One region of the Streptomyces sp. NPDC007917 genome, then DNA from elsewhere that is predicted to be linked to it. Evidence: riboswitches for the same ligand, from Rfam matches in the RefSeq annotation. Region 1 holds a riboswitch; each other region holds the start of a gene.

The links. A riboswitch is a leader RNA that binds a small molecule or an ion and turns the genes downstream of it on or off. The one in region 1 is predicted to bind cyclic di-AMP.
Region 2: it holds a riboswitch for cyclic di-AMP, as region 1 does, so the genes downstream of both, ACFZDL_RS31670 (M23 family metallopeptidase) here and ACFZDL_RS02800 (M23 family metallopeptidase) in region 1, are expected to answer to the same signal.
Region 3: it holds a riboswitch for cyclic di-AMP, as region 1 does, so the genes downstream of both, ACFZDL_RS28500 (transglycosylase family protein) here and ACFZDL_RS02800 (M23 family metallopeptidase) in region 1, are expected to answer to the same signal.

The regions. Positions count from the first base shown of each region.
Region 1 is NZ_JBIBKK010000001.1:657,066-660,330, forward strand. It holds gene ACFZDL_RS02795 (GntR family transcriptional regulator) at 1-296, opposite strand, end outside; gene ACFZDL_RS02800 (M23 family metallopeptidase) at 578-1,402, opposite strand; cyclic di-AMP (ydaO/yuaA leader) riboswitch at 1,416-1,610, opposite strand; gene ACFZDL_RS02805 (pitrilysin family protein) at 1,842-3,224, opposite strand; gene ACFZDL_RS02810 (pitrilysin family protein) at 3,242-3,265, opposite strand, start outside.
Region 2 is NZ_JBIBKK010000019.1:141,482-144,746, reverse strand. It holds gene ACFZDL_RS31675 (aldo/keto reductase) at 1-513, opposite strand, end outside; gene ACFZDL_RS31670 (M23 family metallopeptidase) at 685-1,833, opposite strand; cyclic di-AMP (ydaO/yuaA leader) riboswitch at 1,845-2,021, opposite strand; gene ACFZDL_RS31665 (PP2C family protein-serine/threonine phosphatase) at 2,235-3,265, opposite strand, start outside.
Region 3 is NZ_JBIBKK010000015.1:158,787-162,051, reverse strand. It holds gene ACFZDL_RS28505 (DUF4232 domain-containing protein) at 171-884, opposite strand; cyclic di-AMP (ydaO/yuaA leader) riboswitch at 1,239-1,420, shown strand; gene ACFZDL_RS28500 (transglycosylase family protein) at 1,426-2,736, shown strand; gene ACFZDL_RS28495 (dsRBD fold-containing protein) at 2,792-3,085, opposite strand; partial or broken gene ACFZDL_RS28490 (phosphoribosyltransferase) at 3,106-3,265, opposite strand, start outside.

The DNA of each region.
Region 1 (3,265 bases):
CGCTGGGCGGCCCGGGCGGCCCCCAGCGGCTCCAGCAGCGCGCGGATGTCCAACAGGTCGGCGGCCTCCCGGTCGGACGGCTGCGCGACGCAGGCGCCCGCGTGTCTGCGGGTGGTCACAAAGCCTTCCGACTCCAGGGTGCGCAGCGCCTCGCGCACGGGCACGCGCGAGACGCCGTACCGCCGGGCGAGAAGTTCCTCGATCAACCGGCTGCCGGGCGCGAAGGTGCCGGAGACGATGTCGTCGCGGATCGCCGTGCACACCGCGTGCGCCGAAATCCGGTGACCGCCCTGCATCGCGGTCGTATCGCCGCTCACTTCCGGTCCCGCATTGTCGAACCTCCGCCTTAATCTCCGCGAAACGCAGCCGATTGACGCGTGTTCAGCGACTCTATTCTAAACAGCTTGAATTTCCGATAGGCACGGAGATTTCATGGATATTTTTGGCCAGGAGGGCGGGTGGCCAGGCGGTCGGATGGCCGGGTGGCCAGGCGGCCGGCGGCCGGGCGGCCGACCGGGTACGCCGAAGGCCCCCGGGTCCGTGGGACCGAGGGCCTTCGGGAAGCGAGCGGGGATGCTCAGATGTTCACACCGTGCGAGCGCAGGTAGGCGACGGGGTCGATGTCCGAGCCGTAGTCGGCGCTGGTGCGGGCCTCGAAGTGCAGATGCGGGCCGGTGACATTGCCCGTGGCGCCGGACAGGCCGATCTGCTGGCCCGGGGTGACCGTCTGGCCGACGGAGACCCCGAGGGACGACAGATGGCCGTACTGGGTGTAGGTGCCGTCGTTCATCTTGATCACGATGTTGTTGCCGTACGCGCCGCCCCAGCCGGCCTCGACCACGGTGCCGGAGCCGACGGAGTGCACCGGGGTACCGGACGCGGCGTGGAAGTCCACACCGGTGTGGCTGCCGGAGGACCACAGGCCGCTGGACGCCTGGTAGCTGGTGGAGACGTACGAGCCGGTGACCGGCAGCACGAACATGTTCAGCCGCTTCCGCTCGGCCTCGCGCGCCGCGCGCTCCTTGGCCTCGCGCTCCTGCTTGGCCTTCTTCGCGGCCGCCTCGGCCTTTCGCTTCGCCTCGGCCGCCTGCCGCGCGGCCTCCTTGCGGGCCGCGGCCTCGGCCTGCGCCTTGGCGGCGGCCTCCTCGGCGGCGCTCTGCTGGCTCTGCGCCTGGGCCTCGACCTGGTCGGCGAGCCCGTCGTCCATGGCGACCGCCTGGCGCAGCCCGGTGTCCTCGAAGCCGCGCGGGTCGTCCGTCGCGGCCAGGGCCGGGGCGGCGAAGCCGGCGACCACACCGGAGGCGGCCAGCGTGGCTATGCCCGCGAGGTTGGCGCCGGAACGGGCGGTGCGGGGGGCCCTGGTGGGGCGGCGGTGCTTCCCGGTGGTACGGGTGAACGCCATGGTCCGGCGCACTCCTTTCCTTCCCTCTCGCCTACCGGGTTAGCTGACGGGTTCGGAGCAGGAAGGTCTCCTACGGGCCCCTCCCCCGCGTGGGGAAGGCGTCCGATTCACCCCTGGGGATCACCCGTCCGGCGCCGTGGGCGGCGGACGAGGCTGGGTCCCCGGCTCCCCTGGCTCGCGCCGTACGGGGACTCGGCGATGGTTGTCCGTGCCGCGGGTGCGGCGTGTCTCGGTCGGACAACCGGACTGACGCTAAGCGTGATCGCTTTCGTTCACCAAACGGTTCCGCGTTTTTGTTGGTTTCCCCACAGACACGAACACCCAGACGGGCGACCTCTGCTATAAAGCGGGCGAATCGACCGGTGAGACGATTCGAAAAACAGGACCCCTGGCGCCTGAAACGGCGTCAGGGGTCCTGTTTTGTCGGGCCGTCAGGCCGTCAGCCCTGGATGACGCGCACCTCGCCGATGCCGAGCGCCTTGACCGGCTCCTCGATCTGCGAGGCGTCACCGACGAGCACCGTGACCAGCCGGTCGGACGGGAAGGCGCTCACCACCGCGGCGGTCGCCTCCACCGTGCCGGTCTCCGCGAGGCGCGCGTACAACTGCGCCTGGAAGTCGTCCGGCAGGTGCTGCTCGACCTGGTCGGCGAGCGTGCCCGCGACGGCCGCCGCCGTCTCGTACTTCAGGGGGGCCACCCCGACCAGGTTCTGCACGGCGACGTCGCGCTCGGCGTCCGTCAGGCCCTCTTCCTTCAGCGTGCCCAGCACCTTCCACAGGTCCTCCAGGGCGGGGCCGGTGACCTCGGTGGCCACCGAGCCGCTGATGGCCAGCATCGCGGCGCCCGTGGCCCCTCCGGAGGCGTCCGGGGCCGCGGAGCGGAGCACCTGGCCGAAGGCGCGCACGCCGTACGTGTAGCCCTTCTCCTCACGCAGCACGCGGTCGAGCCGGGAGGTCAGGGTGCCGCCCAGGCAGTAGGTGCCCAGCACCTGGGCGGGCCAGACCCGGTCATGGCGGTCGGCGCCGATCCGCCCGATGAGCAGCTGGGTCTGCACCGCGCCCGGCCGGTCGACGATGATCACGCGGCCGGTGTCGTCGGCGGTGATCGGCGGCATGGGGCGGGGCTCGGCGGCCCCGCCCGTCCAGGCGCCGAGGGATTCGGCCAGCGCCTTGTCGAGGTCGACGCCGGCCAGGTCGCCGACGACCACGACGGTCGAGGAGGACGGGCGGACATGCGCCTCGTAGAAGGCCCGCACGGCCGCGGCGTCGATGCCCTCGACGGTCTCCTGGGTGCCCTGACGCGGCCGGGACATCCGGGCCTCGGCCGGGAACAGCTCCTTGGACAGCGCCATCGAGGCGCGCCGGGCCGGGTTGGCCAGCTCGTGCGGGATCTCGTCCAGGCGGTTGCGCACCAGCCGCTCGACCTCGCCCTCGGGGAAGGCGGGGGCGCGCAGCGCGTCGGCCAGCAGGCCGAGCGCCTTGGGCAGCCGGGAGACGGGGACCTCCAGGGACACCCGGACGCCGGGGTGGTCGGCGTGGGCGTCCAGGGTGGCGCCGCAGCGCTCCAGTTCGGCGGCGAACTCCTCGGCGGTGTGCTTGTCGGTGCCCTCGGACAGGGCGCGAGCCATGATCGTCGCGATGCCGTCGAGCCCGGCCGGCTCGGCGTCCAGCGGGGCGGCGAGGTTGATCTCCACGGCGACGACCTGCTGGCCGGGGCGGTGGCAGCGCAGCACGGTCAGCCCGTTGGACAGCTCGGCGCGCTCGGGGGCCGGGAAGGCCCACGGCTTGGCGGCACCCGCCTGCGGCTGCGGGTGGAAGGTCATGGCGGTGACGGCGTCGCTCACTGGGCCGACTCCCCTTCTGC
Region 2 (3,265 bases), on a different contig from region 1:
CTCGGCGGAGATGTTGGAGGCCGCGATCTGGCGGACCTTGCCCGCCTTCACCAGCCCGTCCAGCGTGGAGATGATCTCCTCCACCGGCACCGAGGTGTCGTCGTAGTGGGTGTAGTAAAGGTCGATGTAGTCGGTGCGCAGACGCTTCAGCGACTCGTCGACGCCCGCCTTGATCGCCGCCGCGGACAGGCCGCGGGGGGTCGGGACGCCGGCGCCCACCTTGGTCGCGAGGACGATGTCGGCGCGGTTGCCGCGCGAGGCGAACCAGTTGCCGAGGATGGTCTCGGACTCCCCGCCCGAATTGCCCGGCACCCATGCGGAGTACACGTCCGCGGTGTCGATGAAGTTGCCGCCCGCCGCCACGTAGGCGTCGAGCACGGCGAAGGACTGGGCTTCGTCCGCCGTCCAGCCGAAGACGTTCCCGCCGAGGGAGAGCGGGAACACGGACAGATCACCGATCTGCCTGTGGTTGTCGGTCTGCCGGCTCTGCTTGGTGTCCTTGGTGTCAGCCATGCGTTGTTTCAGCGCTGAGGCAGAGAGGGGTATTCCGCCGTACGCGCCAGTGGGCGGCAAAAAACCGGCGGCCCTGGCGTCAAGGGGGGAGAGAGCGCCAAGGCCGCCGGGGTATGGGGACCCGGTCAGCGGATCATCGGGCCGATGCCGCCGGGGGGCGGGGTCGCGCGGTCACGGGTTCAGGCCGTGGTCGCGGAGCCAGGGCATGGGGTCGATCGGGCTGCCGCCGCCCGGCCGGACCTCCAGGTGGAGGTGCGGGCCGGTCACATTGCCGGTGGCGCCGACGCGGCCGATGACCTCGCCCGTCGTCACCGAGCCCGACGTGCGGACCATCGACGACAGGTGGCAGTACCAGATCTCGGTGCCGTCGTTCAGCTTGAGCACGATGCGGTAGCCGTACGAACCGGCCCACCCGGCCGAGGTGATGGTGCCGCCGTGCACCGCCTTGACCGGGGTGCCGGTCGGGGCGGCGAAGTCCTGGCCCGTGTGATCGGCCGACCACATGTCGCCGGCCTGGCCGAAGGACGCGGTCAGGGTGTACGAGACGACGGGGAGGGTGTACTGGGCGGCGAGCTTGGCCAGGCGCTCGGCCTCGGCCTTCTTCCTGGCCGCCTCCTCGGCCTTCCGCTTGGCCTCGGCTTCGGCGGCCTTCTTCTTCGCCTCGGCCTCGGCCTTGCGCTTCGCCTCCGCGTCTGCGGCCTTCTTGGCAGCGGCGGCGGCCTTCTCGGCGGCGGCGTCGGCCGCGGCAACGCGCTGCGACTCGTCGGCGGAGTTCTGCTGGTTCTCGGCCTGCTGCAGGATGCGGGCGCGCAGTGCCTCGCCCGCGTCGGTGGCGCCGTTCGCCTCGTCCTCGGAGGTCAGGCCCGCCTGGGAGAGGGGGGCGGCCGAGGTGCCGGAGCCGGAGTCGGAGCCCGAGGAGTCCGAGAGCAGCGAGCCGATGCCGGGCAGGTTCCCCACGTCGGGGAGGGCATCCGCCACCTTGTCGGCGACGTGTGCGAGGTCCGGCATGGATATGGGGGCCTTGGGGCGGTCCTTGGCGCTCGCCATCCCGCCCGCGCCGACCGCCGCGATCACGCCGACGCCGAGGACGGCGCCGCCGCGCGCCATCGTGCCGCCGCGCTGCTTGGCGACGCGGTGCCGGCCGCGCACCGGGGCTATGGATTCCTCAGTGGGATTCCACTCGTCCCACGTCTCGGTGTCCTGGCCGGCCCTCGCCTCGGCGGCCGGTTCGAACCAGGAGCCGTAGCGGGTGGCTGTCCCCGCTCCGGCGCCGGATGTGCGGGACGGAGCTTCTTCAAGGGCAGACCTGTTGGACGCCACGCGGGCGCACTCCTTTCCTTCCCTCTCGCCTACCGGGTTAGCTGACGGGTTCGGAGCAGGAAGGTCTCCTACGGGCCAGGTTCGACCCGATTCACCCCAAGGTTGGTGGTTCCCCGGTTCCCTTGGTGTTGCTGTTGTCGCTCTGCTGCTGGTGCTGCTGTGCGTGCGGGATTCGGCGACGGCGCACGGTGCCGCCTCTTGCGGCGGTTGTGACGACCGCGCTGCGTTATCGAACGTTAATAGAGAGCGTGACCCGATTCCAAGCCGTTCCCCGGAATCAGAGCAACCTTTGAGGTGAACTTAACGCCCGACTCGGGACACATGAGGGCGAGTCGACGGCCGTCCGAGCACACACGGAAACACCCTCGAACTGATCGTGCGTCAATTGTTATCCGGAGGGATCATGCTCCACTACGGAGCGTGTCAGCGTCTCCATGATCCGCGCCCGGCGTCGCCGAGGCCCGGCGCAGCGCCAGCAGCGCCATGTCGTCCGCGGTCCCGCCGCCCGTATGCCGCTCCACATCCGCCACCAACGCGTCGAGCAGCTCCACCGGTCCGGAGAAGCGGCGGCCGCGCAGCCGGGCCGCCGGGTCGTAGAACGCGCCCCGCGCATCGCGCGCCTCGCTCACCCCGTCGGTGAACAGCAGCAGCGTCACCCCCTCCGCGAACGGCAGCTCGTCCACCCGGTCCGGCCACGCCCCCAGGTCGCCCATCCCCAGCGGCAGCGCCGGCATCTCGGGGTCGGCCTGGTGCACCGAGCCCTCCCCGTCCAGCAGCAGCGGCGCCGGGTGGCCGCGGTTGATCAGGCGGAGCAGGGAGTCGCCGCGGGGGATCTCGGCCAGCACCGCCGTGATGAAACCCTCGGTGCGCTCGATGTCGGCCCGCCGGGCCCGTTCGCGCTGCAGCGCCCGCTCCAGCCGCAGGGTGAGCCCTTCCAGCGTGGCCTCCTGCTCGGCCGCCTCCCGGAAGGCGCCGATGACGACCGCGACCACCTCGACCGACCCCAGCCCCTTGCCCCGTACGTCGCCGATGACCATGCGCACGCCGTGCGGGGTGTCCTGCACCGCGTACAGGTCGCCGCCGATCGCGGCGTCCTGCTCGGCCGCGACATAGCGGGCCGCGACGTCCAGGCCGGCGAGGCGGGCCGGCGGCACGGGCAGTACGGCGCGCTGGGCCGCCTCGGCGATACCGCGCGCCGACGCCAGCTTCCGGAAGCCACGGAGGACGACACGGTTGATGAGGAGGGCCAGCAGGGCGACCGTCACGACGGTGGCGATCTCGGTGGCCGACTGGGCCCAGTCCTGGACGCCGTGGAACTCGGCCAACAGGCATGCGGCGCCGACGGCGAGGACCGCGGCGAGGGCGGTCAGCCGCAGCGGGTGGAGCGGGGCGGCGACCAGCGGGGCGGCGGCGAGGAAGGGGGCGGCGGTGT
Region 3 (3,265 bases), on a different contig from region 1:
CGATAATGATTGCGGAAGGGCGGAAGGGGCCAGTGGGTGTCGGGCCCATCAAGATTTTCGGACACCCTTGGGCGTCATGTGGCCGCGCTTCCCGGCCAATTCATTTCCGGCGCGTCCGGTCGGGCGCGGGGCGGGGGACGGTGTTCCGCGCCCGGCCGCGGCGCTCCGGGTCAGGGCTGGGAACCGGGCTCGAGGGCGGTGACTTCGAATACGCCCCCGCAGACCTGGAAGGAGCGCGCCGACGTCTTCATGGAGCGGTAGGAGTCCGGCGGGTAGGCGCGAATTTCGGCCGCGGTCCGCCAACAGGGCTTGTCGGACAAGCCTTTGTTGAGGGTGTGCAGACTCGCGTGGGCGCTGTCGCCGGGTTTCAGGACGACCGTGGGCCGCGCCGGTCCCCGGCGGGTGGCGGGGTCACCGATAGCCGAGCCCGGGGCGTCCAGCAGGGAAACCCCGGGAAAGCCGGTCAGCGTGCAACTGGTCTCACCGGTATTGGTGAAGGCCAGGGGAACATAGACATTGCCCGCGCCGATATCCGCCCGGCCGGTCGAGAGTTTCAGCTGGCCCTTGGAGCAGATACGGCGCACGGTGGGCGGGGCCGCGGACGCGCCCTCGGTGGCGACGGACGGCTTGGCCGCGCTCGGCGCCTTCCCGGGGGTCGACGCCTCGGCGGAACGGCGCCCGGCGGTGCCCGGCTCGGCCGTGCCGGGCCGGGCACCGCTGGTGGCCGAGTGGGGCGCGTCGGCGGAGCCGGGCGGCGCCGGCGCCCCCGAGTCCTCCTCGGCTCCGCAGGCCGTGACAGCGGCCAGCGCGCCGATGAGCAGTGCGGATACGGATAAGACCGGCGGTCGGCGCCTCGCGGGCGTCCCGCCGTACCGCTGAGCCATGGGCAACCTCCTGTGGGTCGGGCATCTGGCGGCTCGTCAGCCGCCGCGCCGAGTGCCCCGACATTCCCCGTCCATTCCCCTTCGGCTCCTCTTCCCCCGTTCGGCGCCCTTATGTCTGCGACCGCATTAATCGCATAACAGGCGCAATTCGGCATTGCGGATTCCGCGCCACATTCACCCCATCCGGAATGTGGTGACGTGAATCACAGTTCACCGGGGGCCTGATCGATTTCCGGACACAGGCCCGTCGAGACCTTGTCGTGACCAAAACGATGTGTTTACTGTGCCGCACCCGGCGCATTCCATGCACGGGTCTCTCCCTCGCCGGAGCGCCGAGTCCTGCCGTGGCGGAGGAGTGACACGACGACCTGTCACGGCAGGAGCGGGGGAACCAGGTAGGCGCCGTGCCGCGCGATCGCGGGCGGGACGGCTAGGGGTGAAGTCGCGCCACGGTGCCGGGGGCACCGAGAAGGGCGCGGCCGGGCAGCTCCCGCCCGAACCCGACAGCTCACCTCGCAGGCGTCAGGAGAGGATGAGCTCAATGGCTGCACGCGGACGTCACCGTCGGCCCCGACCACGCCGCGTCTCCCGCGCCTCGCTCGCGTTCACCGCGGGCGGCGCCGGCGTCGCACTGCCCCTCATAGGCGTCGGCCAGGCGAACGCCGCCTCCGTCGACACCTGGGACAAGGTGGCGGAGTGCGAGTCCACCGACAACTGGAGCATCAACACCGGGAACGGCTACTACGGCGGTCTGCAGTTCTCGCAGTCCACCTGGGAGGCGTACGGCGGGACGTCCTTCGCGCCCCGGGCCGATCTGGCGTCCAAGGACCAGCAGATAGCCATCGCCGAGAAGGTGCTCGACGCCCAGGGCCCCGGCGCCTGGCCGGTCTGCTCGGTCAAGGCGGGTCTGACCCGCGGCGGCCAGCCCGCGGACGTCTCGCCCGGCAGCTCCGGCAACTCCGGCACGAGACAGACCGCTCCCAACGCGGCCCCGAAAGCCACGCCGAAGACCGAGGCCGCTCCTAGGGCCACTCCCAAGGCCGTCGACCGGAGCGCGGCCACCACCGGGCGCTCCGGCTCCTCGTACACCGTGGTCAGCGGCGACACGCTGTCCCGGATAGCCGACGCGCAGGACATGGACCGCGTCGGCGGCTGGCAGCGGCTCTACGAGGCCAATCGCCGGGTCATCGGCGGCGACCCGGACCTGATCTACCCCGGTCAGCGGCTCACCCTCGACACAAGCCGCTCCCCCGCCGGACAGGCGCGCGAGAGCCGGCCCCAGGCCGAGCGGCGGACGGACCAGACCAAGCAGCGCGCGGAAGCGGCCGACCGGGCCAAGCAGCGCGCCGAGCAAGCGGCCAAGCAGCGGGTCGAGCAGGCCAACAAGGCCCGTGAGCGCGCCAAGAAGCAGTCCGGCTCGGCGGCGCACTCGTCCTCCTCGTCGGCATCCTTCACCACGCCGGTCGCCAGCCACGCCATCGGCACCGCCTACGGCGTCTCCGGCAGCAACTGGTCCAGCGGCCACCACACCGGCGTCGACTTCCCCGTCGCCACCGGCACCCAGGTGCGCGCGGTGGGCTCGGCCGAGGTGGTCGCCGCGGGCTGGGGCGGTGCGTACGGCTACCAGGTCGTGCTCCGCCACCCCGACGGCATGTACAGCCAGTACGCGCACATGTCGGCGCTGTCCGTCCACGTCGGCCAGACGGTGTCCGGCGGCCAGCAGATCGGCCGCTCAGGGGCGACCGGCAATGTGACCGGGCCGCATGTGCACTTCGAGATACGCACCGGCCCCGACTACGGCTCGGACGTCAACCCGCTCGCCTATCTCCGCTCCAAGGGCGTCCAGATCTGAGAGGCGGGTGAGTGAAGGGTGCTCTGCCGCGGCCCGGTGCCGCGGCAGATCCGCCCTACATCACCAGATGTGCCTTCGCGTGCGTGACCTCCTCGATGTCACCGCCGGCCTTCGAGATCAGCCGGTGAGCGAGGTTGTTCAGCGCACGCGCCGCCGCGATCTCCTCGCCGACCCGCGGCTGAGACGGGTCGTCCGGGTTCCGGTTCGCCCGGCCCTGAGCCAGCATCTCGGTCCCGTCGTGCATCCTCAGCCGGACGACCGCCTCGGTCAGGGGTCCGAGCTCACGGAACTCCATTTCGATGTCGCATCCCACGATCGTCTCCATCGCGGTCATCACCTCCTGCTTCATCTACCAGGATGCGCCCGACCCGGCATCCCGGTCGACCGGGAGAGCAGTTCGACCACCTCGGCGTCGCTGGTCTGGGAGAAGTCCTCGTACCACTCGCCCACCGCCGAGAACTCCGCGGGGGTGGACAGACACACCACGTCGTCCGCGTCCTGGCGCAGCGCCTCGGCCGCGTCCGGCGGT